3 regions of the Amycolatopsis sp. NPDC051716 genome follow, and region 3 is predicted to be linked to each of the others. Evidence: riboswitches for the same ligand, from Rfam matches in the RefSeq annotation. Region 3 holds a riboswitch; each other region holds the start of a gene.
What was found. A riboswitch is a leader RNA that binds a small molecule or an ion and turns the genes downstream of it on or off. The one in region 3 is predicted to bind S-adenosylmethionine.

Region 1 (10,121 bases), on a different contig from region 3:
CGTAGGACTTGCTCACCGACTCGAGATTGACCAGGTTGGCCATCCGTTCAGCCGATCCTTTCGTTGGGAGGTGCCGGCACGATGACGAACCGGGACTCGGCGGTCTCGGCGAAATGGCGATATTTCAACGCGGGCAACGGTTCGGCAAGCCGGCGTGCGCGGGCCGAGCCCACTCCGCTTCCCGAACGACACTGCGACTCGGCGGCTCTGCTCACAACGCGACACCGACCGAGCCGTATTCCGATGCCGGCTTCGCCGCTGCGCCGGGCCGGCCACGCGGAGGCCGAAAGCTTTTCCCCGGCAGGAATCCCCGCGACCAGCTTGTCGCGCAGCGGGCCGGGGAACGCGAACTCGGCGTGCTTCACGCGTGCACCCGCGGCGGCGCCGGGCGTGGCGCGTCGTCGCCGCCGACCACGCGGGCGCCGGGGACCGGGCCGTGGGCCACGCGGACCGTCCGGCACACCCCCGCGCCCGACAGCTCGGCCGCGACCTCCACCGCCGACTGCGCGTCTTCGCAGAGGAACGCGCACGTCGGACCGGAGCCGGACACCGTGCCCGCCAGCGCGCCCGCGTTGACCCCCGCCCGGAGCGTGCGGCGCAGGCCGGGCCGCAGCGAGACCGCCGCCGCCTGCAGGTCGTTGCCCAGCAGGAGAGCCAGCTGGCGCGGGTCGCCGGAGGCCAGCGCCTCCACGACCGGCGTGTGCGAGCCGATCCGGGGCGGGTTGCCCGCCGCGCGCAGGCGGTCCAGTTCGCCGAACACCTTCGGCGTCGACAGCCCTTCGGCGTCGAAGGCCAGCACCCAGTGGAACGTGTGCCGCGACAGCACCGGGACCAGCTGCTCACCGCGGCCGGTACCCAGCGCGGTACCGCCGTAGAGCGCGAACGGGACGTCGCTGCCCAGCCCGGCGGCGATTTCGGCCAGCTCGTCGCGGGTGACGTCGAGGTTCCAGAGGCTCGCCAGCCCGACGAGCGTCGCCGCCGCGTCGGCGCTGCCGCCCGCCATCCCGCCGGCGACCGGGATGCCCTTGCGCAGCACCACCCGGATCTTCGGTTCCCCGGTGCGGCCGACGTGCCCGGCCAGCGCTTCGACGGCCCGCCAGGCCAGGTTCTCGGGACCGGTCGGGACCGAGCCTTCCCCCTCGCCGTAGACCTCGATGCCGGGCTCTTCGGTGACCGCGACGGTCACCTCGTCGGTCAGCGACAGCGCCTGGAACACGGTCACCAGCTCGTGGTAACCGTCTTCGCGCAGGTCGTCGACCGACAGGTGCAGGTTCACCTTGGCCGGGACCCGGACGGTGACTGGGGGCGGAACTACGGCGAGCACCCGACCAGCCTACGTGCCCGCGAAAACGCCCCGATGCGACGTGCGCATCGGGGCGTTCTCGTGGCCGGATCAAGCCGCCGCGACACCCTGCGGGCCGCGAGCGGTGTAGGTCACGTGGCCGCCGCGCTCGGCGACCCACGCCAGTGCCGCGTCGGCCCGTTCGCCGCGGACGCCGAGGCGGAAGCGGCCGACCGGGGTGTCGCCGATGCGGGTCAGGCCGCCGCCGATGGTGGCGAACTCGACGTCGAAGCGGCCCGCGGCCTCCGGCAGCAGCGCGCCGACCGAGGCGAACCCGACCAGCACGACGTCGGCCGAGCGGTCGTAGCGCGCCGCCTGCGCGCGGACGGTCTCGATGGCCGGCAGCAGCGCCTGCGCGGTGCGGCTGGCCGGGTCCGAGATCAGGTCGAGGACCGTGCCGCGCTCGACGACCGTGCCGTCCTCCAGCACCGCGACGTCGTCGCAGACCCGGCGGACCACGCCCGCGTCCGGCGTCGTGACGACGACGGTGACGCCCAGCTCGGAACGCGCCCGGTCGAGAACGGCGAGCACCGCACCGGCCTCCTCCGGGTCGACACCGGCGGTCGGGTCGTCGGCGAGCAGCACGGCGGGCGCCGCCGCCAGGGCCTTCGCGACCGCGACGCGGCGGAGCTGACCGGCGGACAGTTCGCCCGGGCGCTGCGCGGCGCGCGGGGTCAGGCCGACGAGGTCGAGCAGCGAGCCGACCCGGCTGCGGCGCTGCGGGCCGTCGACGCCGAGCTGCTCGAGCGGGGAGGCGATGTTGCCGGCGATGGTGCGCTCGGCGATCAGCTCCGGTTTCGTCGAAACGACACCGAGCTGACGGCGGATCTCGCGGAGGCGGCGGCCGTCGAGGGTGCCGGTGTTGAGGCCGTCGAGGCGGACGACGCCGCGGTCGGGGCGCTCCTGCAGCGCGATGCAGCGGGCGAGGACGGACTTGCCGGACCCGGCGGGACCGACCACGCCGAAGAGCGAGCCGGCCTGGACGTCGACGCTCACGTCCCGGAGCGCGACGACGGAGTTTCCGTTGGTGGCAAAGGTTTTGGACAGATTTTCGACGGTGATCACGAAGGCTCCAGAAAACGGGGTGCACGCATGGCGGCACCCGGCCGCAGGCAAGTTCCGTCCTGTTAGGACGGTGCGTGAAGAAGAGGTGGACCGGCTACGACAAGCTCAGTTGGAGCGTCGACATGCGGTCACGGAGCGGCGGCCTTCGTCGACTACGCGACGCCTGGTCAGGAGCAGGGGGCGAGCTACCCTCTTCATCGAAAACGGCCTCCATCGGTCCTGGCGGTAGCACCTGCCCTGTGGAGGGTGGTTGCTGCGACTTCGGCGAGCCAGGTCTCTCAGTCGCTCGGGATGGACGTACTGAGTAAAACCGATCCCGAGGAGCGAACGCAAGCCTGTTGGCCCAGATCACACGAGTGGAGGTGTCCGAATCGCGGGATCAAGGGCGGCGAGGGCGTATTTTCACGCCGCTTCCACTGTGGAACGGCTAACGCGCGGCGGCGATCCGGGCGAAGTCGTGCACGCCCAGCTGCTCGCCGCGGGTCCGGGGGTCGATCCCGGCGGCCGTCAGCAGCTCGCCGGCGCGTTCGGCCGAACCCGCCCAGCCCGCGAGCGCGGCCCGCAGCGTCTTCCTGCGTTGTGAGAAGGCGGCGTCCACCAGGCCGAAGAGCAGGTCCCGGTCTTCGGACGCCGTCGTGTCGCCGCGCTCGAAGGCGACGAGCGCGGAATCGACGTTCGGCACGGGCCAGAACACCGAGCGCGGCACGGCGGCGACCTTGCGCGCGGTCCCGTACCAGGCGAGCTTGACGCTGGGCACGCCGTAGATCCGGCTGCCGGGGCCGGCGGCCATCCGGTCGGCGACCTCGGTCTGCACCATGACGAGGCCCTTCCGGAGCGAGGGCACCTCGGCCAGCAGGTGCAGCACAACCGGCACGGCGACGTTGTAGGGCAGGTTGGCGACCAGGGCGGTCGGCGCGGGCAGCTGCTCGCGGGTGATGCGCATGGCGTCAGCACCGATGACGGTGAGCCGTCCGGCCGCGTCGGGCCCCCGCTCGGCGACAGTCTTGGGCAGCCGCTCGGCGAGCTTGGGATCGATCTCGACGGCGACGACGTGGGCGCCGGTGGCGAGCAGCCCGAGGGTCAGCGACCCGAGCCCGGGCCCGACCTCGAGGACGACGTCGCCGGGGGCGATGGCCGCCAGCTCGACGATCCGGCGGACGGTGTTGGGATCGTGCACGAAGTTCTGCCCGAGCTTCTTCGTCGGCCGCACGTCGAGTTCGGCCGCCAGCCCGCGGATCTCGGCAGGTCCCAGCAGTTCAACCACCGGACGAGCCTACCCAGAGGGCCGGAGCACGTACCCGGACGGTCGGTTGATGTACCCGGAGGGTCGGCTCGCGTGATTGGAGGGTCATCACCCGTGATTGAGGGGACGACACGCGTGATTGGCGGGACGACACGCGGAACGGCCCCCGTCCGAGGTGGACGAGGGCCGTTCCGGGAAGTGGAGCGTCAGGCCTTCTTGCCGCAGACGGGCCAGGCGCTGTAGCTGCCGCCGCGGCCGGCCTTGACCTTCTCCGCGACCGCGATCTGCTGCTCACGCGAGGCCTGGTTCGGCAGCGCGGCGTACTCGTCGCCGCCGTAGGCGTCCCACGTGCGCTTGTCGAACTGGAGGCCGCCGTAGTAGCCGTTGCCGGTGTTGATGGCCCAGTTGCCACCCGACTCGCACTGCGCGATGCGGTCCCACGCGGAACCGTCGCCGATCTCCGGGGTCGGGGCCTGCTTGGTGCCGACGTGGATGATCTTCGGCTTCGGCTGGGTGATGACCTTCTCGGAGACGCTCTCGCGAGAGACCTCTTTGCCGTTCTTCTGCGTGACCTTGTAGGTCACCATCTTCTCGCCCGGCGTGCCGGGGTCCTCGACCGAAGTCTTGCCCTTGGCGAGGTCGGGGTCGTCGACCTTCTGCTCGGGCGGGTCGATGGACTCCTTCTGGGTCACCGTCGAGACGCCGGTGCGGCTGAGGTGCACCTCGGCGCCGTCGGTCAGCTTGACGTCCAGGCCGCCCTCGGCCTGGTCCTCCGGGCCCAGGGTGAGCTTGTACTCGCCCAGGAACTCCTTCGTCGTGACCGCGGTCGTCTTCACCTGCTTCGGCGCGTTGGCCCCGTCGAACAGGGTGATGGTCTTCAGGGTCTTGATCTCGACGGTCGCGCCCTGCAGGGGCAGCTCGCCGTCCTTCGGCATCGACATCCACGTGCCGGGCTTGTCCATGCCGGTCATGCCGAGCTGGGACAGCGCGTCGCCGAGGTGGGTCGCGCGGACCCAGGAGGTGTGCTCCGCGCCGTCGACGATCATCTTCAGCTGGCGCCCGCGCTCGAGCTTGATGACGCCGCCGTCGCCGACCTCCGCCTGCGGGGAGGGGGAAAGCGAGTCGTGCGCGCCGACGGACAGGCCCGCGTCCTCGAGCACCTCGCCGACGGTGCCGCCGAAGGAGTGCACGGTCTGCTGGTGGCCGTCGACGTCGACGGTGATGCTCTTGTTCATCGCCAGCGCGGCCGCGCCGCCACCGGCGACGCTGATCATCACGCTGAGGACGGCGCCCTTGAGGAACCGGCGCTTCCAGATCTTGGTGGTCTCGCGGAGACCCTCGTCGAGCGCGGCCCGCTTGGCCTGCGGGGACGCGGTCCGGTCCGCCTCGATCTCGTCCGGGATGACGATCGGCGGCAGGTACGTCGTCTCGGCGTTGATGAGCCGGATCAGCTCGTCGACGTCGACGTCGATCTCGGCCATCATCGCGTCGGCATCGGGGCCGAGTGCGGCGAGGATGTCCTGCTGCGTGATGTTCGGGTCGTCGGAGAAGTCGAGCTGGCCGTATGCCGTGTCCTCGAAATGACTGCGTTCGAGGACGGCGGAGCGCGCTCCAGCCTGTCTGCTACCTGTCACCGGGGATCGTTCCCTTTCACGAGACGACGGTCGGGGGCGCCGTCTCTACGACTGGGCGTGACGATCGGCAACTGCTGAACGCAGGTCCGACCGGCACGATCACGGGACAGTAACGGGTTGCGGCGGGTTCCGCAAACACCCCCCGGAGTGTCGTGATCTGGGTCACTCCATCAGGTGGCCGAACAGGGAACCCTGTTGTCGCAATGCGTTCAACCCGTTGTGACACTGGGGAGTCGGTAGACGCGCTCGGCGGTGGTCCGGACCGATTCGGCAACCACGTGGACAGCTTCGCCCCTGAGCGCCGCGAGGTGACGGACGGTGTAGGCGGCGCCGAACGGCTCGTTCGGCCGCCCACGGAACGGGTGGGGGGTCAGAAACGGCGCGTCGGTCTCGACGAGGTACTGCCCCGGCGGGCAGAGCCGGGCCGCCTCGTGGAGACCTTTGGCGTTCTTGAACGTGACGGTGCCCGCGAAGGAAAGGACATAACCCGCGCCGACGCACTTGCGCGCCATTTCGGCGTCCCCGGAAAAGCAATGGAAAATTACGGCATTCGGCGCACCCTCTTCGGCCAAGATGCGCAGCACGTCGTCGTGGGCCTCGCGGTCGTGGATCATCAGCGGCTTGCCCAGCCGCTTCGCGAGGTCGATGTGCCAGCGGAACGCCTCCTGCTGGGCGTCGTGCGGCGAGTAGTCCCAGTAGTAGTCGAGGCCGGTCTCGCCGACGGCGACCACGCGGTCCCCGGCCGCCAGCCGCTCGACCTCGGCCCGCTCGGCCTCGCCGAACTCCTTGGTCCGGGTCGGGTGGATCGCGACCGCGGCGAAGACGCGCCTGTCCCAGCCCGCCGCCTCGACGGCCCAGCGGGCCGAGGCGAGGTCGTCCGCGACCGTGACGACGCGGGCGACGCCGGCGCGCTCGGCGCGGTCGACCATGGCCGTGACATCGGCCGCGGTGACCGCGCCGCACGCGTCGAGATGGGTGTGCGCGTCCACCACCGACACCGGGAGCCGGTCCGGGACCGGCGGCAGCTCGCGCTTCTCTTCACCCATGCGTACCTCTTACTCCTTGACGATCGGTGCCCACTCCGGGCCGGTCTCGCCCAGCTCGGGGTCGAGCTTGGCGAACAGCGGCGACGGCTTGGCGAGCGGCTTGCCGACCTCGATCGGCTTCGACTCCCACTTCGCCTGCTCGCTCGCGTAGTCGCCGGTGAGGATCGGGTTGACCCGGCCGTCGATGTCGAGGTCGTCGACCTCCTTGAGCTCCGGCTGGGCCGCCCAGACGCCGGTGCCGCCGAGGGCCTCGTGCACCTTCTGCGCCGAGTGCGGCAGGAACGGCGTCAGCAGCGTGTTGGCGTCGGAGACGACCTGCAGCGCGGTGTGCAGCACCGTGTCGCGCCGCGTGGGGTCGTCCTTGAGCTTCCACGGCTCCTGGTCGGAGATGTACTTGTTCGCCGCGGTGACGACCTTCATCGCCTCGGCCGCCGCCAGCTTGAACCGCGACCGGGCCAGGTGCGCGCCCGCGGTGTCGAACGCCTTGCGGGACAACGCCTTCAGGTCCTCGTCGGCTGCCGTCGGGGCCTCCGGGCGCGGGATGGCGCCGACGTTCTTGTGCGCCATCGAGATGGACCGGTTGACCAGGTTGCCCCACTCGTTGGCCAGCTCGAAGTTGGTCCGGCGGACGAACTCGTCCCAGGTGAAGTCGGTGTCCTGGGTCTCCGGGCCGGCGACCGAGATGAAGTACCGCAGCGTGTCCGGGCCGAAGTCGCGCAGGAAGTCCTCGACGTAGATCACGCGCCCGCGCGAGGTCGAGAACTTCGAGCCGCTCATGGTGAGGAACTCGCTGGAGACGATCTCGTCCGGCAGGTGCAGCCTGCCGTACTTGCCGGGCTCGCCGCCCTTGTCGCCCTCGCCGTTGTGGCCGAACAGCAGCGCCGGCCAGATCTGGGCGTGGAAGGTGATGTTGTCCTTGCCCATGAAGTAGTACGACCGGGCGTCGGGGTTGTTCCACCACTCCTGCCACGCGTCCGGGTTGCCGGAGCGCCGAGCCCACTCGACGCTGGCCGAGAAGTAGCCGATCACCGCGTCGAACCAGACGTAGAACCGCTTCAGCGGCTGGTCGCGCCAGCCGTCGAGGGGAATCTTGACGCCCCAGTCGAGGTCGCGGGTGATCGGCCGGGGCCGCATGTCGTCGATCAGGTTCTTGGTGAAGTTGAGGACGTTCGGGCGCCAGTCGGTCTTGGTGCCCAGCCAGTCGCCGAGGGTCTTGGTGAACGCCGGCAGGTCGAGGAAGTAGTGCTCGGTCTCGACGAACTTCGGCGTCTCGCCGTTGATCCGCGACTTCGGGTTGATCAGCTCGGCGGCGTCGAGCTGGTTGCCGCAGTTGTCGCACTGGTCGCCGCGCGCGCCGTCGTACCCGCAGATCGGGCAGGTGCCCTCGACGTAGCGGTCGGGCAGCGTGCGGCCGGTGGACGGGCTGATCGCCCCGCGCGTGGTCTTCGGCGCGACGTAGCCGTTGCGGTGCAGCGCCAGGAAGATCTGCTGCGTCACCTCGGCGTGGTTGCCGGTCGTGGTCCGGGTGAACAGGTCGTAGGAGAGGCCGAGGCCCTGCAGGTCGGTGCCGATCTGGCGGGTGTACTTGTCCGCCGTCAGCTGCGGGGTGGAGTTCTCCTTGTCGGCCTGGACCGTGATCGGGGTGCCGTGTTCGTCGGTGCCGGAGACCATGAGCACCCGGTTGCCGGCCATTCGCTGGTAGCGGGAGAAGACGTCGGACGGGACGCCGAATCCGGACACGTGGCCGATGTGGCGGGGGCCGTTGGCGTAGGGCCAGGCCACCGCGGTCAACACAGGGGTGCTCATACCTTATTAGCCTACGGAGGGCGTCACGCGCATTGTCGAGAGGGAGGCCCGGTTGTCGGCGACACGGTTGCTCGTGCTCGGGGTGGTGCGGATGTACGGCCGCGCGCACGGCTACCAGGTGCGGCGCGAGCTGCTGACCTGGTCGGCGGACAAGTGGGCCAACGTCCAGCCCGGGTCGATCTACCACGCGCTGAAGAAGATGACCGCCGAAGACCTGCTGGAGCAGGTCGACGTCGAACCGGGCGAGGGCGGGCCGGACCGGACCGCCTACCGGCTCACCGGCGAGGGCGAGCAGGAGTACCAGGTCCTGCTCTCGAAGGCGCTGTCCGATCCCCAGCTCAACCACCCCGACCTCTCGGCCGCGATCTCGCTGATGACCACCCTGCCCCGGGCGCGCGTGATCAACCTGCTCCGGCACCGGCTGGTGCACCTGGAGGCCGAGCAGCGGCAGGCGGGGCTGATGCTCGAGGAGCTGAAGGTCAACATGGGGCTGGGCACGCCGGAGCACGTGGGCGAGCTGTACCGGCTGTGGGGCGGGATCACCGACGCGAGCCTGAGCTGGTTGCAGCGCCTGATCGAGCGGCTCGAAGCCGGCGACTACGTGATGGCCGGCGAGTCCGGCGAAGTCTTCGGCGCACCGCCCGGCCGGTAATCAAGTTTGACTAGCGAATCCCGCTGGGGCACAGTGTGCGCTTCGACTAGTCAAGCTTGACTACCCATCGAGAGGGGTTCTCATGATCACCGCACGCGGTCTCGAGCGGCGGTTCCGCCGCAAAGGCCGCACCGGGGGCGAAGTCCACGCGGTCAAGGGCGTCGACCTCGACGTCGAAGCGGGTGAGCTGGTCGGCTTCTTCGGGCCGAACGGCGCCGGGAAGACGACCACGCTGCGCATGCTGACCACGCTGCTCGAGCCGACCGCGGGCACCGCGACCGTCGGCGGCCGCGACCTGCTGTCCGACCCGCTGGGCGTGCGCGAGCGCATCGGGTACGTCGCCCAGGGCGGCGGCAGCGCGCCGGAGAGCAAGGTCGCTGACGAGCTGGAGCTGCAGGGCCGGCTCTACCGGATGAGCAAGGCCGACGCGATCGCGCGCGGCGCCGCCCTCGCCGAGCAGCTCGACCTGACCGGGCTGGACCAGCGGCCGACCAGGACGCTGTCGGGCGGCCAGCGGCGACGGCTCGACATCGCGCTCGGGCTGATCCACTCGCCGGGCCTGGTGTTCCTCGACGAGCCGTCGACCGGCCTCGACCCGCAGAGCCGCGCCAACCTGTGGGAGCACATCCGCCGGCTGCGCGCCGACCAGGGCGTCACGGTCTTCCTCACCACCCACTACCTCGACGAGGCGGACGCGCTGTCGGACCGGCTGATCGTGATCGACGACGGCCGGATCGTCGCCGAGGGGACGCCGGACGCGCTGAAGGCGCGGGTCAACGGCGACCGCGTCGAGGTGGGCCTCGATCCCGGCCAGGCCACGGACGCCGCGGAGATCGCGGGACGACTCGCCGGCGCCCGGGAGCTGTCCGTCGACGGCGGGAAGGTCCGGTTCCGGGTGCCGCGCGGCGACGTCGCGCTGCCGGAGCTGCTGCGCGCCCTGGACGCCAAGGGCCTCCCGATGCTGTCGGTCCAGGTCCACCGGCCGACGCTCGACGACGTTTTCCTGACCCTGACCGGGCGTTCGCTGCGGGAAGCGGAGGAGGGCACTCGTGCTGCGTGACACCTGGCTGATCTTCCGCCGCGAAATGACGGCGGCGCTGCGCAACCCGACCTGGGTGCTGATCGGGATCATGCAGCCGCTGCTCTACCTGTTCCTGTTCGGGCCGCTGATGGTCCGGGCCGTGCAGGCCCAGGGCCTGTCCGAAGTGGACGGCTGGATGCTGCTGACCCCGGCGCTGATCGCCCAGCTGGCGCTGTTCGGCAGCTCGTTCGTCGGCTTCGGGCTGCTGGCCGAATACCGCGCCGGCGTCGTCGAGCGGTTCCGCGTGACGCC
Region 2 (10,121 bases), on a different contig from region 3:
AGCACGTCACCCGGCTGGCCGGTGCCGACTTCGTCGTCCGGGTCAAGCAGGGGCGGGCCAGTTACGTCCGGATCGCCGACCCGCGGGTGGCCGAGCTGATCGAGCACCTGGCCCAGCACGCCGAACACCGGCCCGCAACCGGCCTGAAGTCCTCGCTGCGCGCACGGCGGCTCGGGTTCGCGCGGACCTGCTACGACCACCTCGCCGGCGAGCTCGGCGTGGCCCTCCGCGAAGGCATGCTCGCCACCGGCCTGGTCGACACCGCCGACGGCCTGGCGCTGACCCCGCGCGGGCGGACGGTGCTGGCGAACCTCGGCGTGCCGGTCGCCGCCGGCCGGCGGCCGCTGCTGCGTGACTGTCTGGATTGGACGGAGCGCCGCGACCACCTCGCCGGTGCCCTGCCCGCGGCGTTGCTCGACCGGGCGGTCGACGCCGGCTGGGTGGCCAGGGACGGCCACCGCGCGGTCAAGGTGCTGCCCGCGGCGGGGGAGCCGTTCGCCGCTCTCGGTGTCGATCTCGACGCGCTCGGTGGTGTCGCGGCGCCTTAACACACCGGGTGCCCGGCGCCGGGCAGCGGTACACGAACGAGTTAACCCCCGCGCTTCACTATTCTGAGGGCCCCACGGCACTCGGGAGGAGGCGGGCATGGACCAGCTTCCCGTGCTGCTCGGCGTCGGCGGTGTCGTGCTGCTCGCCTCCGTGCTGGCCGTGCGCGTGTCGATCCGGCTCGGCCTGCCCTCGCTGCTGCTGTACCTGGGGATCGGCGTCGTGCTGGGCGAAGCCGGCTTCGGCATCCGGTTCGACAACCCCGGGCTCACCCAGTCGCTCGGCCTCGCCGCGCTCGTCATGATCCTCGCCGAAGGCGGGCTGACCACCCGGTGGTCGGCGGTGAAACCCGCGCTGGGCCGCGGAATCGCACTGTCCACAGTGTCCGTGGTGGTGAGCATCGCGGTCACCGGCGCGGCGCTGCACTGGCTGCTGGGCCTGGACTGGCGGCTGGCGCTGCTGTGGGGCGCGGTGCTCGCCTCGACCGACGCGGCCGCGGTGTTTTCGGTGCTGCGCACGGCGGGGATCGGCAAACGGCTCACCGGCGCGCTCGAACTCGAGTCGGGCATCAACGACGCGCCGGCCTACATCGCCGTCGTGGTGCTGGCCGAAGGCACCACTGTGGACTGGACGCTGCCGCTGCTGGCGGTCTACGAGCTGGCGGCGGGCCTGGCCATCGGGCTGGCCTTCGGCTGGCTCGGCGGCCACGCGCTGCGCCGGGCCGCGCTGCCGGCGACGGGCCTCTACCCGCTCGCCACGGTCGCGGTGTGCGTCGTCGCGTACTCGTCCGGGCAGCTGCTGCACGCGTCCGGGCTGCTCGCCACCTACGTCGCCGCGCTGGTGCTCGGCAATTCGCGGCTGCCGCACCGATCGGACACGCTGTCGTTCGCCGAGGGCCTGGGCTGGCTGGCGCAAATCGGGCTGTTCGTGCTGCTCGGGCTGTTCGCGTCGCCGGGCCGGCTGCTCGACGCGATCGTGCCGGGCCTGGTCGCGGGCGCGGTCGTGCTGCTGCTGGCGCGGCCGGTCTCGGTCGTCCTGGCGATGCTGCCGTTCCGGCTGCCGTGGCGGGAACAGGCGTTCCTGTCGTGGGCCGGGCTGCGCGGCGCCGTGCCGATCGTGCTCGCCATGATCCCGCTGTCGCAGGGTCTGCCGGGCGCGCAGCGGCTGGTCGACGCGGTGTTCGTGCTGGTCATCGTGCTGACGCTGGTGCAGGGGGCGACGCTCGGCCCGCTCGCGCGCCGGCTCGGGCTGGCCAAGAAGTCCGAGCCGCACGAGGTCGAGGTCGACTCCGCGCCGCTGGACGAGCTGGGTGCCGAACTGCTGCAGGTCCGGATCCAGCCGGGATCGAAGCTGCACGGCGTGTACCTGTCCGAGCTGCGGCTGCCGATCGGGGCGACGATCAGCCTGGTCGTCCGCGACGGCGCGGGCTTCACACCGCAGAAGACCAGCCGGCTGCAGGAGAACGACCAGTTGCTGGTCGTCACCACGAGCGCCGTCCGCGACGACGCCGAACGCCGGCTGCGCGCCGTCGACCGCGCCGGGCGCCTGGCTCGCTGGAAGGGCGAATCCGGCCGCTGACGGGGACCTCTTCCGCCCCAATGTGGCCTTGGTTGCGTTCAACGCACCGAAGGCCACATTGGGGCACTTGGAGGGATCACTCTCTGTGAGCGGCGTCTCAGAATGTGAGGCGGGGGTTGGCCACCGGCCGCGTTCTCGGTTACCTTCTGGCTCAGGTCATGAGTGCCAGCGCGAAGCCCCGGCTTGCTGGCCGGCAACCCTCCTACCGCGGTGGGGTGCCCCGGGTGAAGACCGGGCCGGTCGCGCCGTGCGACGGGCAAGCGCGGGCCCCTCGCCGGGGTCCCCCGGATCGCCGAGGAGGCACCCCGATGACTCTCGCCATCGACCGCACCCCGCTCGAAACCCCCGCAAGCCCCGCAACCCGCGCCATCCCCGCCGTCGCGGGGGCGTCGCTGCGGGTGCCGCTGGTGACCGGCGGGGACATCGGCTACGCCAACCTCGACCACGCCGCGAGCGCCCCGTGCCTCGAGGCCGTCCGCGGCGCCGTCGACGAGTTCCTGCCCTGGTACGCCAGCGTCCACCGCGGGGCCGGCTTCGCGTCGCAGGTCTCCACCAAGCTCTACGAGCGCACCCGGGACGTCCTGCGCCGCTTCGTCGACGCCCGGCGGACTGACACCGTCGTCTTCACCCGCAACACCACCGACTCCTTCAACCTCCTCGCCCGCAGCCTGCCGCGGCACACCACGGTGATCGTCTTCGACACCGAGCACCACGCCGCGCTGCTGCCGTGGCCAGGACCGAACGTCCGGCGGATCCCGACCCCGCGCACCCGCCTCGCCGCGGTGTCCGCCGTGGACGAAGCACTCGCGGACGCCCCGCAGGGACCGCGGCTGGTCGTCGTCACCGGAGCGTCCAATGTGACCGGCGAACTGCTCCCGGTGGCCGAAATCTCCGCCGTGGCACGGAAACACGGCGCTCGCATCGCCCTCGACGCCGCCCAGCTCGCCCCGCACCGCCGGATCTCGCTCAAGGAACTGGACGTCGACTACATCGCCCTGTCCGGCCACAAGCTGTACGCGCCCTTCGGCGCGGGTGCGCTGATCGGCCGCGCCGACTGGCTGCGCGCGGCCCGGCCGTACCTCGCCGGCGGCGGCGCGACCAAGCTCGTCACCGAGGACGCCGTCGTCTGGAACACCGGCCCGGAGCGCCACGAAGCCGGTTCGCCCAACACCGTCGGCGTGTACGCGCTCGGCGTCGCGTGCGAAACACTCAGTGACAACTGGGACGCGATCGAAACCCACGAGCTGGCCCTGCTCACGCGGCTGCGCAAGGGCCTCGAGGCCATCCCCGGCTGCGCCGAACTGCGGCTGTTCGACGCGCCGGTCGACCGGGTCGGCACGGTCAGCTTCGTCGTCGACGGCTTCGACCCCGGCTGGCTCGCCGCGGTGCTGTCCGCCGAGTACGGCATCGGTGTCCGCGACGGCGCCTTCTGCGCCCACATCGCGGCCAAGCGGCTGATCGGCGTCGCCGGCGGCGACGGGCAGCAGGCGGTCCGCGTCAGCCTCGGCCTCGGCAGCACGGCGGAACACGTCGACCGCGTGCTGCTGGCGCTGCGACAGATCGTCGCCCGCGGAGCCCGCTGGGAGTACGCGAAGGTGGACGGCCGCTGGGCGCCGGTGGGCGACCCGCGGGAGCTGCCGCCCTTCTGCTGAGCGCTAGCCTGGGCCGATGGGGAGAGGGCCGCGTTTCTGGTTTCCGCTGGCGTTGCTGGGGTTCGCCCAGATCGGTCTGGCGGCGGTGCTGCTGGTGGCCCGCCGCAGCCGGGCCGAAAGCGAGTCCGCGAACCTCCTCGTCGGACCGTACTCGGTCCCGCCCGGCGTGACCGAGCACAGCCAGGCGTTTCGGTTGCCCCTGGACGATTTCCACCGGGTGGAAAGTGGCCTGCCGGCCGGGCCCGCGTGGCTGGTCGCGCTCGGCGTGGTGCTCGCCGGCACGGCCGTCTGGTACGCGCTGGCCCGGCGGCCCGTCCGCACCGGGCGGTTCGTCCTCGGCACGGTCGCCGCGCTGCTCGCCGTCCCGCTGCTCGACCTGGTCGGGTCCTGGCAGTTCCGGCTCGACGAGGGGCTGCGCGGCCCGCTGCTGGCCACCCTCGGCCTGCTGCTGCTCGCCGCCTACGAGCGCAGCCTGTTCCTCCTGGTCACCACGGTCGCGTTCGCCCTGGTCGCCGTGGTGCTCTCGGCGGACATGGCGGGCGTGCTGATCTCGGCGTCGATCCTGCTCGCCGCCGCCTTCGTCGCCCTGCTGCGGGGAAACCCGAGCCCGATACCCTGACGCGATGGGGTGTGCACGGCGGTCCTGGTTCCCGCTGGCCGCGCTGGGGTTCGCGTTGCTGGTGATGGTGGCCGTCGAAGTGGTCCCCGGCGGCATCGGAGTCGCGCAGGGCTACCAGCCGTCCCCAAGCTGGTACGGCCCCGGCCGTGCGGCCGGAAACGAGGTGCGGGCCATCGCGGTCTCGGTCGATCCCACGCCCGCGACGAAGCTCGGCTGGCTCGCGGGTCTCGCCTGCGTGGTGCTCGCCGTGGCCGCCTGGTACTGGCGGGAGCTGCGGCCCCCGCGGCCCGGCCGGTTCCTGCTCGGCACGCTCGGGGCGCTGGCCGCCGTCCCGCTGCTCGACCTGGCCGGCGCCCTCCAGCTCCGGCTCGGCGGCGACGTCCGCGGCGCTCTGCTGGCGACGCTGGGCCTCCTGCTGCTGGCCGGCTACGAGCGCAGCCGGTTCCTGCTGGCCGTCGCCGGGGTGTTCGCGCTGGTCGCGACCGTGTTCCTGCCCCCGGTGGCCGGCGCGCTCGCCGCGGCGGGCGTGCTGTTCGCGGCCGCCTTCGCCGTCCTCCTGCGCCCGCGGCCGGACGGGCCCGACGCGGCCTGACCAGCGCCGTGGACAATGGACCGGTGAGCACCGAGCCCAGCCACTCCGAACCCGACACCGCCGCGCCCGCCGACGCGGTGCCCGATCCCGCCGCGGACGCGCCCGAGAACCCGGAAGTCCCGGCGAAGCCGCTGCTGCCCAAGCGGCGGGTCGGCTGGGTCTTCGCGGTCGCCGTCGTGTTCTGGGCGATCGACCTGGTGACGAAGAACCTGGTCGTGGCCAACCTGGAGGGCAAGGAGCCGGTCAAGGTCCTCGGCGGGCTGATCTACCTGCAGGTCATCCGCAACCCCGGTGCCGCGTTCTCGATGGCCACCGGCATGACGTGGGTGCTCGCCCTGGTCGCGCTCGCCGTCGTCATCGCGATCATCTGGCTGTCGCGGCGGCTGCGGTCGATCGGCTGGGCGATCGGCCTCGGTCTCGTGCTCGCCGGCGCCACCGGCAACCTGACCGACCGCATCTTCCGCGCGCCCGGCGGGCTGCAGGGCCACGTCGTCGACTTCATCTCGGCGTTCGCCCCGAACGGCAAGGGCTTCGCGATCTTCAACATCGCCGACTCCGCGATCTGCGTCGGCGGCGCCCTGATCGTGCTGCTGTCGCTGCTGGGCAAGGACTACGACGGCACGTCGACCAAGGACAAGGCGGCCAGGGAAAAGGCGCCCAAGGACGAGAAGGCCGAAGCGCCGGAGCAGCAGGAACAGCAGGAGGAGCAGGCGTGAGCTCGCGGATGCTCCCGGTGCCCGACGGGCTCGACGGGATGCGGGTCGACGCCGGCCTCGCCAAGCTGCTCGGGCTGTCCCGCACGGTCGTCGCCGAGCTCGCCGAATCCGGGGACGTGCTGCTCGACGGCCGTCCCGCCGGCAAGTCCGACCGCCTCTCCGGCGGCGGCCTGCTGGAGATCACCCTGCCGGAGCCGGCGAACCCGGTCGAGGTCGTCGCCCAGCCGGTCGACGGCATGCAGATCCTGCACGACGACGACGACATCGTCGTGATCTCGAAGCCGGTCGGCGTCGCCGTGCACCCGAGCCCGGGCTGGACCGGCCCGACCGTCGTCGGCGGCCTCGCCGCGACCGGCCTGCGCATCGCGACCTCGGGCGCGGCCGAGCGCCAGGGCGTGGTCCACCGGCTCGACGCGGGCACCACCGGCGTGATGGTGGTGGCCAAGAGCGAGCACGCGTACACCGTGCTGAAGCGCGCGTTCAAGGAGCGCACGGTCGACAAGGGCTACCACGCGATCGTCCAGGGCCACCCGGACCCGATGCGCGGCACGATCGACGCCCCCATCGACCGCCACCCGCGCCACGACTACAAGTTCGCGGTGGTCCAGGGCGGCCGCCCGAGCGTGACGCACTACGAAGTCGTCGAGGCGTTCCGGGCGGCGTCGCTCGCGCACATCAAGCTCGAAACCGGGCGGACGCACCAGATCCGCGTCCACTTCTCGGCGCTGCGGCACCCCTGCGTCGGCGACCTGACCTACGGCGCGGACCCGGTCCTGGCCCGCCACCTCGGGCTCAGCCGGCAGTGGCTGCACGCGAAGACCCTGGGCTTCGCCCACCCGGCGGACGGCCGCTGGGTCGAGTTCGAGTCGGAGTACCCGGACGACCTGGCGAAGGCCCTGGAAAAGCTGCGCGACGAAAGCTACTAGTCCTCGATCGACCAGGTGATCGTGCGCTCGTCCGGCTCCGGCCGCGGGCTCCAGCGGACCGAAACCACGCGGGTGGCGTCCGGGAGGACGTACACCGTGTGGCCGCCCAGGGTTTCGCCCGGCTTGACGCCGATCTTGTGCGGGGGCCGGGACGTCAGTGACACCGGTGCCTTGCCGATCGCCTGGCCGTCGGCGGCGAGCAGCTCGAGGTAGTTGTCCGGCAGCGACGCGAACGGGATCGGCCCGCGGTTGGTGATCTCGGTGTGCACCACCACCGCACGCTCACCGGCTTCCAGGCGGTACCCGGCCGCGCTGAACAGGTAGTCGGCCGGGTCCTGGACTTCCAGCAGCTGCACCGACAGCTGCTCGCCCTCCAGGCCCTGGGTCTCCATCACCTCGCCGAGCCGGCCCCGCTTGCCGGTGGCGGGCCCGCTCGGCCGAGCGGGGTCGTCGCCGCGGGCCCAGGACGCCGTCTGCGGCACGCCCCACGTGCTCACGGCCGGGTCGAGCGGCACCGGCGGCGGCGTGAACGGCCGGGGCGCGCGCGGCGGCTGCTGCGGTGGCGGGCCGGGGTAACGCCCGGACGGCGTCCCCTGGACCTGGTGGGGCCCGGACGGCGTGCCCTGGATGTTGTACGGCCCCGAAGGCGCGCCTTGCACGGTGTACGGCCCGGAGGGGGCGCCCTGAACGGTGTACGGCCCCGAAGGCGTCCCCTGGACGGGCGGGGGCATCGGCGGCGCGGGCTGGTGCGGCACCGGCTGCGAAGGCGGGGGGACCTGCGGCCGGTTCGCCCACGACGGCGGGGCGCCGGCGATGGCCGCGCGCAGGCCGTTCGGGTCGCTTTCGACGCCGACGAGCAGGGGGAGCCCGCTGCCGGAGAGGGCGACCAGCCGGTAGGCGACCTCGCGGGGATCCATGCCGACCTTGGCCGCCAGCTCGTGCACCGCCGCCTTGCCGAGGTCGGCGAGCGCGGCGAGCAGGCGGGCATCCACGGGATCGGTCACGGCCACGTCGGAAACGCTACCGCCTGGCCGGTCCGCGCCGCCCGAGGCGGTCCGCCCCCGGCGAACGGTCCGCCGTTTCTGTCGGTGATCTCCGTTAGGGTCGGCCGTGAGCACATCAGCCGAAGCTGGGGGTCCTGCCATGACCGCGGTCACCGAACTCGCCGACGAGTTCGTCGAAGCGCTGTTCGCCGCCGATCCGCTGACGCCGGCGCTGCTGGGCCTGCGGCCGGCGGCGCCCGGCCTGGCGGACCTGTCCGCCGAGGCCGAGCGGGCGTTCCGGGCCCGGCTCACGGAGTTCCTCGGCCGGGCCCGCGCGCTGGAGACCGAGGGCCTGCCGGCCGAGGACCGCGTCACCCGCGAAGTCCTGATCACCACGGCCGAAAACCGCATCGCGGCGATCGACAGCCGGATGACCGAGTTCACCGTCACCGACCTCTCCGTCGGGATCGCGGCCGGCCTGCTCCTGGCGTTGCCGATGACGACGGTGACGCCGGGCGAGGCCGCGGAAGCCCAGCTCGGCCGGCTGGCCGCGATCCCCGACTACCTGCGCCAGGCCGCGCGGCGGCACGCCGACGGCATCGCCGACGGCCTGCTCCCGGTGGCCCACCTGGTCGACGCCGCGATCGCGCACCTCGACCGCTACCTCGCCGATCCCGGCGCCGACCCGCTGCGCCGCCAGTCCGCGCCGGACGAGGAGTTCGAGCGGCGGCGGGAGCAACTGCTCGCTGACGTCGTCCGCCCGGCTTTCGCCGGGTACCGCGAGTTCCTGGCCACCGAGGTGAAGCCGCACGGACGGCCCGCGGACCGGCCGGGCCTGTCGTGGCTGCCGGGCGGGGACGAGACCTACACGCGCTTGGCCCGGATGCACACGACCACCGGGCTCACCCCGGAAGAGCTGCACCGGATCGGCCTCGACACCATCGAGGCGCTCGCCGCCGAGTACCGCGAGCTGGGGCTGAAGGTGTACGGCACCGACGACCTCGCCGAGATCTTCGCGCGCCTGCGCACCGACCCGGCGCTGCGCTGGCGCGGTGCGGAGGAGCTGCTGGAGACCGCCCGCACCGCCGTCGCCCGCGCGGCCGCGGAAGCCCCGAAGTGGTTCGGCCGGATCCCGGAGCAGCAGTGCACGGTCGAAGCCGTGCCGGCGGAGGTCGCGCCCGGCGCGCCCGCGGCGTACTACCTGCGCCCGGCCGCCGACGGTTCGCGGCCGGGCATCTACTTCGCGAACACCCACGAAGCCACCGAGCGGCTCCGGCACATGGCCGAAACGACCGCGTTCCACGAAGCCGTGCCGGGCCACCACTTCCAGCTCAGCATCGCGCAGGGCCGCACCGAGCTGCCGCTGCTGCGCCGCATCGGCATGTTCAACGCCTACATCGAGGGCTGGGGCCTCTACAGCGAGCGCCTCGCCGACGAAATGGGGCTCTACTCCGACGACATCGCCCGCCTCGGCATGCTGGCGGGCGACTCGCTGCGGGCGGGCCGGCTGGTGGTCGACACCGGGCTGCACGCGCTGGGGTGGAGCCGGCAGCAGGCGATCGACTACCTGCTGGAGTACACGCCGGAGTCACGCGCCGAGGTCGAGTCCGAGGTCGACCGGTACATCGCGTGGCCGGGCCAGGCGCTCGGGTACCTGGTGGGGCGGCTGGAAATCCAGCGCGCCCGGGCCCGCGCCGGGCAGCGGCTCGGCTCGCGGTTCGACGTCCGCGCGTTCCACGACCTCGTGCTGGCCGGCGGCCCGCTGCCGCTCTCGGTGCTCGCCACCGTCGTCGACGAGTGGGTGGCCGGGCACGGCGACACCGTCGATGGCCTCGCGAGCGAGCTCGTCGAGCTGTCCTTCGAGCAGGAGCCGCTGAACCCGTCGATCCTCGGCCTGCCCGGCGACCACGACCGGCTCGCCGACCAGACGCGGGAAGCGCAGGAACGGTTCCGGGCGGCCTACACGGATCTCGCCGCCCGCGCGCGGGCGCTCCCCACCGGCGACCTGACGCCGGAAGAAGCGGTGACGCGCGAAGTCGTGATCGCCTCGGCCGAAGTCGAGGCCGACCGGCTCGGCGCGCGGACCGCCGACATCGCGGTCAGCGACGGGCTCACTTCGCCCGCGCTCGGGCTGCTGATGGCCCTGCCGTACTACAAGCTGGACGACGAGAAGAAGGCGCGCGGCTACCTGACCCGGCTCGGCGCGATCGAGCCGTTCCTCGCCGACCTGACCGAGCGGCTGCGCGAGAGCCTGGCCGAAGGGCTGGTGCCGCCGGCGTACCTGGCCCGCGTCGGCGTCGAGTACGTCGACCGCTACCTCTCGGCGCCGGACACCGACCCGCTGAAGCTGGGGACGACGGCGGCCGTCGAGGGCTTCGAGGCCGAGCGGGACAGGCTGCTCGCCGAGGTGGTCCGCCCGGCGTACGCGCGGTACCGGGACTTCCTGCGCACGGAGGTCGAGCCCGCCGGGCGCCCCGACACCGCACCCGGGATCTCCCACGTGCCGGGC
Region 3 (10,121 bases):
CGTCACTTCGGCGCGATCGGCCAGGGCGCCGGGCACGAGCAGCACGCTCTGCAGGACCGAGCCCAGGCCGAAGTAGACGACCGGCGGCACCCCGAGGCCGGTGACCGAGTGCGCGTCCCAGAGCGTGTAGCCGGCGATGACGGCCCCGGTCAGCAGGCCGTAGAGGATCCCCGCTTTCACGGCGCGGGGGTCGCCGCCCTTCCGGCCGGTGCTGATCACCAGCACCCCGGCGACGACCAGGAACGCGCCGAGCAGGCCGAGCGGCCCGGGCCGCTCGCCGAGCACCAGGACGGCGGCCAGCACCGACAGCAGCGGCCCGGTGCCCCGCGCGACGGGGTAGACGACGGAGAGGTCGCCGACGCGGTACCCGCGCTGCAGCACGATCCCGTAGGCGATGTGCAGGACGGCGGTGACCGCGGCGGCGAGCAGCCAGCTCCACTGTGGACGGTGGTGTTCGACGACGAGCAGCACGATCGTGACGGGCAGGAGCAGGACGGCGCCGGCCGTGTAGTAGAGCCAGACGAACTGGGTGCCGCCGGAGGAGATCCGCTTGGCCGCGAGGTTCCACGCGGCGTGCACGACGGCGGCGACGAGGACGAGGGACAAGGCGGTGGCGTTCACGGGACCCCTTCGGCTTTTCGCGCGCGCGAAAAGCTGGTCCTCCAGGCTTTTGCCCCGTCAGATGAACGACCGGCCGTCCGGGCCCGCCGATGGTGCCGCTCGGACCAGGCCCGCCGGTCCTGGTTTTGAGGTGCATGTGGTGCATGTGGTGCGGGTGGTGCGGGTTGCTCGGACCGGCGACGGAACCCTAGGCACTGCCGCCGCCCACGGTACTCCCGGCTCCGGCCGCCGGCGGCCCGGCTGTTAGAGTGATCGCTCGCTGCCCGTGCGGCATTCCGTCATGGAGGAAACCCGCTCATCGAGCGGGGCCACTTCAGCGCGGCGGCGAATCTCACCGAGTGAAACAGGAGTTGCCCTATGGCCAACATCAAGTCGCAGATCAAGCGCATCACGACGAACGAGAAGGCGCGTCAGCGCAACCAGGCGATCCGGTCCTCGGTGAAGACCGCGATCCGCAAGGTCCGCGAAGCCGCCGAGGCCGGCGAGAAGGCCAAGGCCGTCGAGCTGCAGCGCGACGCCGCCCAGAAGCTGGACAAGGCCGTCTCGAAGGGCGTCATCCACGCCAACCAGGCCGCCAACAAGAAGTCGGCGCTGGCGAAGCGCGTCAACGCGCTCTGAGCTGGTTGATTTTTGGGAAGGCCCCGGCTTCGGCCGGGGCCTTCTTCATGTCCGGGCACTTCGCGCCTGCGCTCCTCCGGGTCTTCGCGCTTGAAGGTCGTCGTGTCTGGGTCATTCGCGTCCGGAGCCGCGGTCAGCGGTCGCCCTTGGCCGCCGCCACCTGGAGGACCGCGCGCTCCAGCGCGTAGCCCGGGTCCGCCGCCACGCCCTTGACCTCGGCGTTCAGCCGCGCGACCACGCGCATCGCCGTCGCGAGGCCGTCGGGGTTCCAGCCCCGGGACTGCCCCTGCGCCTTGCGGATCTTCCACGGCGGCATGCCCAGCTCGCCCGCCAGCTGGTTCGGGTTGCCCCGGCCGGCGCCGGAGACCCGGGCGATCGTGCGGACCGCGTCGGCCAGCGCGTCGGCGACCAGCACGTGCGGGACGCCCAGTTGCATCGCCCAGCGCAGCGACTCCAGCGCCGCCGCGCGATCGCCGCTGACCGCCTTCTCCGCGACCGCGAAGCCGGTGACGTCGGCGCGGCCGCGGTGGTACCGGCGGACCGCGTCGGCGTCGACGGTGCCGCCCGTGTCCGCGACCAGCTGCGTCGCCGCCGAAGAGAGTTCCCGCAGGTCGGAGCCCACGGCGTCGAGCAGGGCGGCGACCCCCGCCGGATCGATTTTGCCGCCCACCCGGCGCACCTCGTGGCGCACGAACTGCTCCCGCTCGGCCGGCTTGGTCAGCTTCGGGCACTCGGTGATCTCGGCGCCGGCCTTCTTCAGCGCCGCCGGGAGCGCTTTGCCCGCCTTGCTGCGGCCGCCGCCGGTGTGCACGACGACGAGCACGACCCCGTCGGCCGGGTCCTTCAGGTAGGCCGCGACGGCATCGGCCAGCTCCTGGGAGATGTCCTGCGCCGACTCCAGGACGATCACCCGGCCTTCGCTGAACAGCGACGGGCTGACCAGTTCGGCCAGCTCGGGGGCTGTGAGATCGGACACCCGGACCCGGGTCAGCTCGGCGGTCGCGTCCATCGCGCGCGCGGCGGCGAGCGTCTCGCGGACGGCCCGCTCGATCAGCAGTTCTTCCTCGCCCAGCACCAGGTGCAGCGGGGCCGGGGCGGTGGCTTGCGCGGTCACCCGGGAATCCTCTCACTTGCGCTCCGATGCGCCCGCTCCGGTGATGTCGAGCGGCCACCGTGGCACGGCCCGAGCGCGATGTCGTACGGTGTAACCGAGGCAGCCCGCCCCGGAGGATCCGGCGTGCGCGCACCGACAATTGAATACCGCTCATCCAGAGGGGCAGAGGGAACGGCCCGACGAAGCCCCGGCAACCGGCGTACAGCCTGTCATCCCGCGATCGCGGGATAGCTGACGACCACGGTGCCAATTCCGGCCCGCTTCGGCGGGGCAGATGAGGAAAGGAACCTCGCGATGACCGCCACCCTCGGCACGACCTCCACCACCAAGACCCCGGATCTCGGACCCGCCGTCGAACTGGTGTCGAAGGAAGAGGGCCACCGGCAGCCGCTCGCTCCGGAGTTCGTCTCCGCTGAAGACTTCTCGCCGCTCGAGGTGGCCTACGACTTCGGCCGCGTCCGCCGCGAAGACATCGAGGCCGGCCCCAAGAACATCTGGCGCTACAAGAAACTCCTTCCCGTTCCGTCCAACGTCGAAGAGATCCCGAACACCGAGCCGGGTGCGACGCGGCTGGTCCGCGCCGACCGCCTCGCCAAGGAGCTCGGCCTCAAGCGCGTGTGGGTCAAGGACGACACCGGCAACCCGACGCACTCGTTCAAGGACCGCGTCGTCGCCGTCGCGCTGGCCGCGGCCCGCGAGTTCGGGTTCGAGGTGCTCGCGTGTCCCTCGACCGGCAACCTGGCCAACGCGACGGCCGCCGCCGCGGCCCGCGCCGGCTGGCGGTCGGTCGTGCTGATCCCCAAGAGCCTCGAGCGCGCCAAGATCCTCACCACCGCGGTGTACGACGGCGACCTCATCGCCATCGACGGCAACTACGACGACGTCAACCGCCTCGCCACCGAGCTCGCCGGCGAGCACCCGAAGTGGGCGTTCGTCAACGTGAACGTCCGGCCGTACTACTCGGAGGGCTCGAAGACGCTGGCCTTCGAGGTCGCCGAGCAGCTCGGCTGGCGCATCCCGCCGCAGATCGTCGTGCCGATCGCCTCCGGTTCGCAGCTGACCAAGGTGGACAAGGGTTTCCGTGAGCTGGGGCAGCTCGGCCTCGTGGACGCCAGCCCGTACAAGGTCTTCGGCGCGCAGGCCACCGGCTGCTCGCCGGTGTCGACGGCGTTCCGCGAGGGCCACGACGTGGTCCAGCCGGTGAAGCCGGACACGATCGCCCGCTCGCTGGCGATCGGCAACCCCGCCGACGGCCCGTACGTGCTCGACATCGTCAACCGCACCGGCGGCGCGATCGAGGACGTCTCCGACGAAGAGGTCGTCGAGGGCATCCGCCTGCTGGCCCGCACCGAAGGCATCTTCACCGAGACGGCCGGCGGGGTCACCGTCGCCACGGCGAAGAAGCTGGTCGAGACGGGCAAGCTGGACCCGGACGCCGAGACGGTGCTCCTCATCACCGGCGACGGCCTCAAGACCCTCGACGCGATCGAGAACCACGTGGGTCCCAAGGCGACCCTGCCGCCCTCGGCCGCGGCCGTGAACAAGGCCCTCGGCTACTGAGCTCCGGCCGGGGCGGGCACTCGGCCCGCCCCGGCACTCGGCCCGCCCCGGCGCTCTGCCCGACCCGGCGCTCTGCCCGACCCGGCGCTCGGTGGAGAGGCACGGCCACGTGTCGCCTCTCCCGGGCTCAAGCTCACCGGCCCCGGCGGCGCACCTTGTCCGCCCAGGCGCTCGAACACGTGTCGCCTCCCCGACGCGAGTCGCCGGGCCCACTACGGCACCTTTCCTTGGCAAAAGTCACCGGCCCACGGCACCTTCCCGGCGAGAGACACCGGCCCGCGGCGCCTTCCCCGGCGAGAGTCACCGGCCCGCGGCGCCTTCCCCAGCGAGAGTCACCGGACCGCGGCGCCTTCCCCGCCCCGGCCATCACCGCCGCGGCGGGCCGCGGGGCTCGCCGCGGCGGGCTATCGCCGTTCCGGCGACGACTGCCGTGTCGCCGTCCACGTCCGTGCGGGTCACTCGTGCACCAAGGGCCGTGAGGGTGTCCATTGTGGACTTGCTGGGGTGCCCGTACGTGTTTCCCGCGCCCACGCTGACCAAGGCCACCCGTGGGGCCACCGCCGCGAGGAACGAGGGCAGCGAGTAGCGGCTTCCGTGGTGCGGCACCTTCAAGACGTCCGCCTTCAGATCTCCGATGTCGGCCAGCAGGTCCGCTTGCGCGGCCAGTTCGACGTCGCCGGTCAGCAGGACCCGGCCCGCCGTCGTCTCCGCTCGGAGCACCACCGAGCTGTTGTTGATCGTCGTGCCGTCCGGTGGCGCGTCCGAACGGGCCGGTACGTAGCGCGGCCCCAGGACGTCGAGCGCCAGGCCCGGCCAGTCCAGCCGCTCGCCCGGGGTCAGCTCCACCAGCGGCACCGCCCGCCGGGTGGCCTCGGCGGCCACCTGCCGCCACGCCCACCCCGGCGACCGCCCCGGCCCGACGGCGATCGCGCCGACCGCACGGCCCTCGAAGACCGAAGCGAGGCCGCCGATGTGGTCGGCGTGCAGGTGGCTCAGCACCAGCAGCGGGATCCGGTCGACCGCCAGCCGGTGCAGGCACTCGTCGACCGGCCCAGGTTCGGGTCCGGCGTCCACGACGACCGCCCGTCCCGGTTCGGCGGTCGCCAACACGACGGCGTCACCTTGGCCGACATCGCATTCGACCATCGCCCAGTTCCGCGGCGGCCACGCCGGCGCCACCACCCGGACCGGCACGAACACCAGCAGCGCGCCGGCGACGAGCACCGCCATCAGCACCCGCACCCGCCGGTGCCGGAGCGCGAGCACCAGCACCACGAGGACGGCAGCGGCCAGGAGACCACCCACCCAGCCACCGGGCCAGGCGATGACCGCGTCCGGCGCCCGCGCACCGTGCCGGGCGACGGTGATCAGCCACCGAGCCTCCGGGTCGGCCAAGTGCACCAGGACCTTCCCGGCGCCCGGCCACCACGGGCCGGTGACCGTCGCCAGCACGCCGAGCACCGTCGCCGGGGCCACCACGGGCGCGGCGAGGACGTTGGTCAGCACCGAAACCAGGCTCACCGAACCCGCCATGCCCGCGAGCACCGGCGCCGTCACCAGGAACGCCGCCAGCGGGATCGCCAGCCCTTCGGCGAAACCCGGCGGGATCCCGCGGCGGACCAGCGCGTCGGCCCAGCGGGGCGCGAGCAGGACCAGCCCACCGGTGGCGCACACCGACAGCGCGAAGCCGAAGTCCGTGGCCATCGCCGGATCCGCGACCACCAGCAAGCACACCGCGAAGGCCAGCGCGGGCAGCGCCGAACCGCGGCGGCCCAGCGCGAGGGCCAGGAGCGCCACGGCCGCCATGACACCCGCGCGCAGCACGCTCGGCTCCGGGCCGACGAGGACGAGGAACCCGGCCAGGCACGTCCCGGCCGCCGCGGCCGACAGCCGGGGGCCGAGCCGGAGCAGGCGCAACAGGAGCAGGACCGCCCCGCAGATCACCGCGAGGTTGCCGCCGCTGACCGCGGTGAGGTGGGTGAGCCCCGCGGAGACGAACTCCTGCTCGACGCGCGGGGACAGCGCGCTGGTGTCGCCGAGCACCAGTCCCGGGAGCAGGCCCGCGGGTTCGTCCGGCAGGACCTGGCACAGGTCGTGGAGGCCGGTGCGCAGCGCAGCCGCCACCCGCTGCCACCACGGCGCCGGGCCGGGGTCACCCGGCGGGCCGCGCACCGACAGCACCGCGGCGGTCAGGTCCGAGCCGCGCGGCGGCATCAGCAGACCCGTTGCCGTCACCTCTTGGCCCGGTAGCAGCGACGCCCACTGCGCGACCGGGGCCAACAGCAGGACGCGGCCGGAGGAGGGGACGGGTCGGCCATCGACCGATGCGGTGCGCACATCGGCGGCGAGGACGACCGACCGGGCACCGGCTTGCTGATCGGCGTACCCCGCGCTCCGCACGGGCTTCGGACGTTCCGCGACGACGACTCGCAACGCCGACGGGAGGCCTTCTGCGGCGGAGGCGCGGAGTTCGTCGCTTTGGGCTTCGCGGATTCGCCAGGAGATCGGGCCGGCGGCGAGGAGGCCGAGGATCAGCAGGGCTGCCGCCGCGTCGCGCACCCGGGGCCGGTCGCGGGCCCGCCACAGCAGCAGCCCGGCGAGCGCGACCGCGGCAAGGCCGGTGGCGACGGCCGTCCACCAGCCGAGCAGCAGGCCGGCCAATGCCGCCAGCCAGCAGGCCGCTGCCGCCGGGACGAGCCGCATGTCCTGGCGGGTGTCGGTGCTCATCCGGGGGCCACCTGCTTTCGGGGGCGGGCGAACTCGCGTTCGGCGATGCTGCGGGCGTGGGCCGCAGCCGGCCCGGTGTTGGTCGTGAGGGAGGTGCTCAAGCGAGTTTCACCTGCTTCCGTGTACGAACGAATGCGTTTTCGCCTGTGCCGTCGGCTCAGGCCCATCGGGAAAGGCTCGCCGATCGCTACCTGGCCGGTGGCGAGCCGGACCGCCACCTCCACTCACAGGTGCGGGCTCGCCTTCGCCCACGCCGCCAAGATCGATCGCAGCGAGCGAGGCAGGCACCGTCGGCAAACCTCGCCGATCGCCACTCCTTCCGCGACGAACGGACCGGCCCTTGCCCACGCCGCCAGGACCAGCCGCGTGGCGACCACGGGAAAGGCGCTCACCCGGCGCCACCCGGCGAACGAACTCGTCCACCTCGCTGACACCCAGTGCCGCCAGGCATGCGCCATCGGAAAGGCACTCATCGCACCGCCACTCACAGGTGCGGGCTCGCCTTCGCCCACGCCGCCAGGACCGGCCGCAGTCAGCCAGGCAGCTGACATCGGGAAGCCTGGCCCGCTCGCCGCGCCTCCCGCGACGAGCGGACCGGCCCTTGGCCACGCCGCCCAGACCAGCCGGATGGCGGCCACGGGGAAGCCGGCGAACGAACTCGACCCACCTCGCCGATACCCACCACAGCCGGCCCGGGTAGGTGTCGCGGGGAAGCTGCTCATCCGACCGTCACCTTCTCCCGTAATTTCTGGAACTTGCTTTCCCCTATGCCGTCGACGTCGCGGAGTTGCTCGACCTTCGCGAAGCCGCCGTGGTCGGTGCGCCACTGGACGATGCGCTTGGCCATCACCTCGCCGACTCCGGGGAGGGTGTCCAGCTGGTCCGCCGTTGCCGTGTTGAGGTCGAGCTTTCCGGCGGCCGCCGCCGGGGTGTCGGGAGCCGGCGGTGGGGCTGGGATGCCGACCGCCAGCTGCTCGCCGTCCGTTACCTTGCGGGCCAGGTTCAGCGCGCCGACGTCCGCTCCCGGCTCGGGGCCGCCGGCCGCTCGCAGAACGTCCGCCACCCGGGCGCCTTGCGGGACCGTGACCAGGCCCGGCGTCCGGACGCGGCCGATCACGCTGATCACCAGGCCCGTCGGCGGCGCGGCGCGTGCCTCCGCCGCCGGTCTTGCGCTCGGCAGCGCGGGTGGTGGCTCGGGCGGTGGACCGCCGCCCACGAGCGCTACCGCGCCGAGGACGATCATCACCACCGCTATGAGGACGCCGGCCAGCGCCCATCGGCGGCGGCCGGTGCCGGCCGGTGCGGCCGGTAGCCAGCGCCGGACCAGCCGGCCGCCCGGGCCGACCGTGCTCGCATCGGGCGAGAGCTGGTCGGCCAGCCAGGAGAGCCGGTCGTTGACGGGGGAGCCCGGATCCCGGGCGGGCTGCTCGAACACACGATCGACGTTAGGACCCGCGGGGAGGTGTCCGACAGGGGTGACGGCGCGTCCTGTGGACAACCGGGGTGTTGTGGATGGATTCGCGGCGCGAGCCCCGGAGCAGGCGTTCCCCGGTGGTATGGGCGCTAGCTTCGGGGCAGGACCGTCCGCTGGACGACGACCCCCAGCACGCCGGGACCCGTGTGCGCCCCGATCACCGCCCCCAGCTCGGAAACCACGCAGCCCGCCGAGCGCGGCACAGCCTCCTCGAGCCGGTTCGCCAGCTCGACCGCCCGCTCCGGTGACGCCAGGTGGTGGACGGCGAGCTCGACGTCGTCCTCGGCCGCCGCCTGGGCCGCGAGCTCGACCAGGCGCGCGATCGCCCGGTTCATCGTGCGGACCTTCTCCAGCGGCAGGATCCGGCCTTCGGACATGTGCAGCACCGGCTTCACCGCCAGCGCCGTGCCCAGCAGCGCCGCCGCCGGGCCGATGCGGCCGCCGCGGCGCAGGTGGTCCAGGGTTTCCACGACGAACAACGTCGACGAACAGCCGGCCGCCGTCACCGCGGCGGCCTCGACGGCGGCCGCGGAAGCACCGGTGGAGGCGGCCGAAGCGGCGTGCAGCGCGGCGAACCCGAGCCCCATCGCGGTGGTCCGGGAGTCGACGACGCGGACCCGGTCCGGGCCCACCTCCTGCGCCGCGAGCACCGCCGCTTCCCAGGTGCCCGACAGCTCGCGCGAGAGGTGCACCGACACGATCGCGTCCGCGCCGTCGGCGAACGCCGCCTGGTACTCCTTGACGAACTCGGTGGGTGTCGGCCGCGACGTCGTGACGATCTTCCGCTGCTTCATCGCCTCCGCGACGGCCGCCGGTCCGGTCTCGACGCCGTCGAGGGAAACCACGCCGTCGACCAGGACGTGCAGGGGCACCACCCGGACCGCGTGCCGTTCGGCGAAGCCCTCCGGCAGGTGGGCGGTGGAATCCGTGACTACGGCGACCGACACGCCGTCAGCCTACGTGGCCGGGTGCCGGCACCGGCGCCATCAACACGGACATCGCCGCGCCCACCGCGGCGTGCCCCGCCCAGCCCCAGTGCATGCCGTCCGGGTTGCCCGCGCCGCTCAGCACGTGCTCCCCGACGACGGCTTCGAGGTCCAGCAACGGAACTCCCGCTCGCGCGCTCCAGGCCGCCATCGCCGCCGCCGCGGCCGGGCGCGCGGTGTGCACGCCGCCGTAGGCCGCCGCGCGGTGGACCGACGGCAGCCAGCCGAAGATCGGCAGCTCGGGCCGCAGGACGCGCAGCGCGCCCACGGCCGTGTCGAGGTACTGCACGGTGAGTTTGGCCGGCAGCACCGTGGGCCGGCCGCGCAGCGCCACCGCCAGCCGCGGCTGCGCGGCGAGGTAGGCCTTGCGCACGACGCGCCGCACCGGGTCGGGCCGCAGGTAGCGCAGCCCGGTGCGCAGGTAGGTCGGCAACGGCGAGGGCAGCGTGTCCATGCTGCCGATCGCGAACACGACCGCGTCGACGTGGTGCAGGTCGGCCCAGACCCGCGGGTCGCCGGTCAGCGACCACCAGGCGTCCCGGGCGTTCCAGCCGATGCCGGCGACGAGGTCGGCGGTGCCTCCCAACGCGGCGGCGGCCATGTTGGGCCACAGCCGCGGTTCGTCCGCGGCGCAAGGTCCTTCGGGACCGTGAAAGCTCAGCGAATCGCCGAACACCAGCAGGCGCGGCCCCATCGGCTAGCCGTGCATCCCCGCGTTGTAGGCGTGCAGCCGCCACTTCCCGTCGCGGCGGCCGAGCTCGACCCAGTGGCAGTTCGAGATCCCGCCGAGCGACGGCCAGGTCACGACCGGCAGGTCCAGCAGCCGGGCGGTCAGCGCGATGATCAGGCCGCCGTGCGCGGCCAGCAGCACGGTGTCACCCGCGTCGGAATTGGCTTGCTGCAGGTCCGTGACGACTTCGCCGGCGCGGTCGGCGACGTCGACCCGGCTCTCGCCGCCCGGCGGGGCCCAGGTCGCGTCGGTGCGCCAGCGGTCGCGTTCACCGGGGTAGGCCTTGTCGAC

Region 1: linked by a shared signal. The riboswitch ahead of AB0M30_RS42530 (ATP-binding cassette domain-containing protein) and the one ahead of thrC (threonine synthase) in region 3 are both predicted to bind S-adenosylmethionine.
Region 2: linked by a shared signal. The riboswitch ahead of AB0M30_RS14470 (aminotransferase class V-fold PLP-dependent enzyme) and the one ahead of thrC (threonine synthase) in region 3 are both predicted to bind S-adenosylmethionine.

Annotation. Positions count from the first base shown of each region.
Region 1 covers NZ_JBFAZA010000049.1:31,220-41,340, forward strand. Annotated here, with positions in the region: gene AB0M30_RS42515 (ABC-F family ATP-binding cassette domain-containing protein) at 1-43, opposite strand, end outside; gene AB0M30_RS42520 (hypothetical protein) at 48-365, opposite strand; gene AB0M30_RS42525 (4-(cytidine 5'-diphospho)-2-C-methyl-D-erythritol kinase) at 362-1,324, opposite strand; gene AB0M30_RS42530 (ATP-binding cassette domain-containing protein) at 1,394-2,407, opposite strand; SAM riboswitch class I at 2,615-2,705, opposite strand; gene rsmA (16S rRNA (adenine(1518)-N(6)/adenine(1519)-N(6))-dimethyltransferase RsmA) at 2,835-3,671, opposite strand; gene AB0M30_RS42540 (transglycosylase family protein) at 3,857-5,284, opposite strand; gene AB0M30_RS42545 (TatD family hydrolase) at 5,494-6,330, opposite strand; gene metG (methionine--tRNA ligase) at 6,340-8,136, opposite strand; gene AB0M30_RS42555 (PadR family transcriptional regulator) at 8,189-8,788, shown strand; gene AB0M30_RS42560 (ATP-binding cassette domain-containing protein) at 8,871-9,848, shown strand; gene AB0M30_RS42565 (ABC transporter permease) at 9,838-10,121, shown strand, end outside.
Region 2 covers NZ_JBFAZA010000009.1:75,329-85,449, forward strand. Annotated here, with positions in the region: gene AB0M30_RS14460 (helix-turn-helix domain-containing protein) at 1-548, shown strand, start outside; gene AB0M30_RS14465 (potassium/proton antiporter) at 646-2,124, shown strand; SAM riboswitch class IV at 2,279-2,393, shown strand; gene AB0M30_RS14470 (aminotransferase class V-fold PLP-dependent enzyme) at 2,433-3,776, shown strand; gene AB0M30_RS14475 (hypothetical protein) at 3,793-4,395, shown strand; gene AB0M30_RS14480 (hypothetical protein) at 4,400-4,987, shown strand; gene lspA (signal peptidase II) at 5,065-5,703, shown strand; gene AB0M30_RS14490 (RluA family pseudouridine synthase) at 5,700-6,629, shown strand; gene AB0M30_RS14495 (AsnC family protein) at 6,626-7,639, opposite strand; gene AB0M30_RS14500 (DUF885 domain-containing protein) at 7,773-10,121, shown strand, end outside.
Region 3 covers NZ_JBFAZA010000018.1:103,205-113,325, reverse strand. Annotated here, with positions in the region: gene AB0M30_RS25025 (DMT family transporter) at 1-621, opposite strand, end outside; gene rpsT (30S ribosomal protein S20) at 979-1,239, shown strand; gene holA (DNA polymerase III subunit delta) at 1,373-2,353, opposite strand; SAM riboswitch class I at 2,501-2,634, shown strand; gene thrC (threonine synthase) at 2,648-3,913, shown strand; gene AB0M30_RS25005 (ComEC/Rec2 family competence protein) at 4,280-6,640, opposite strand; gene AB0M30_RS25000 (ComEA family DNA-binding protein) at 7,359-8,075, opposite strand; gene AB0M30_RS24995 (DegV family protein) at 8,204-9,061, opposite strand; gene octT (diglucosylglycerate octanoyltransferase) at 9,066-9,794, opposite strand; gene AB0M30_RS24985 (histidine phosphatase family protein) at 9,798-10,121, opposite strand, start outside.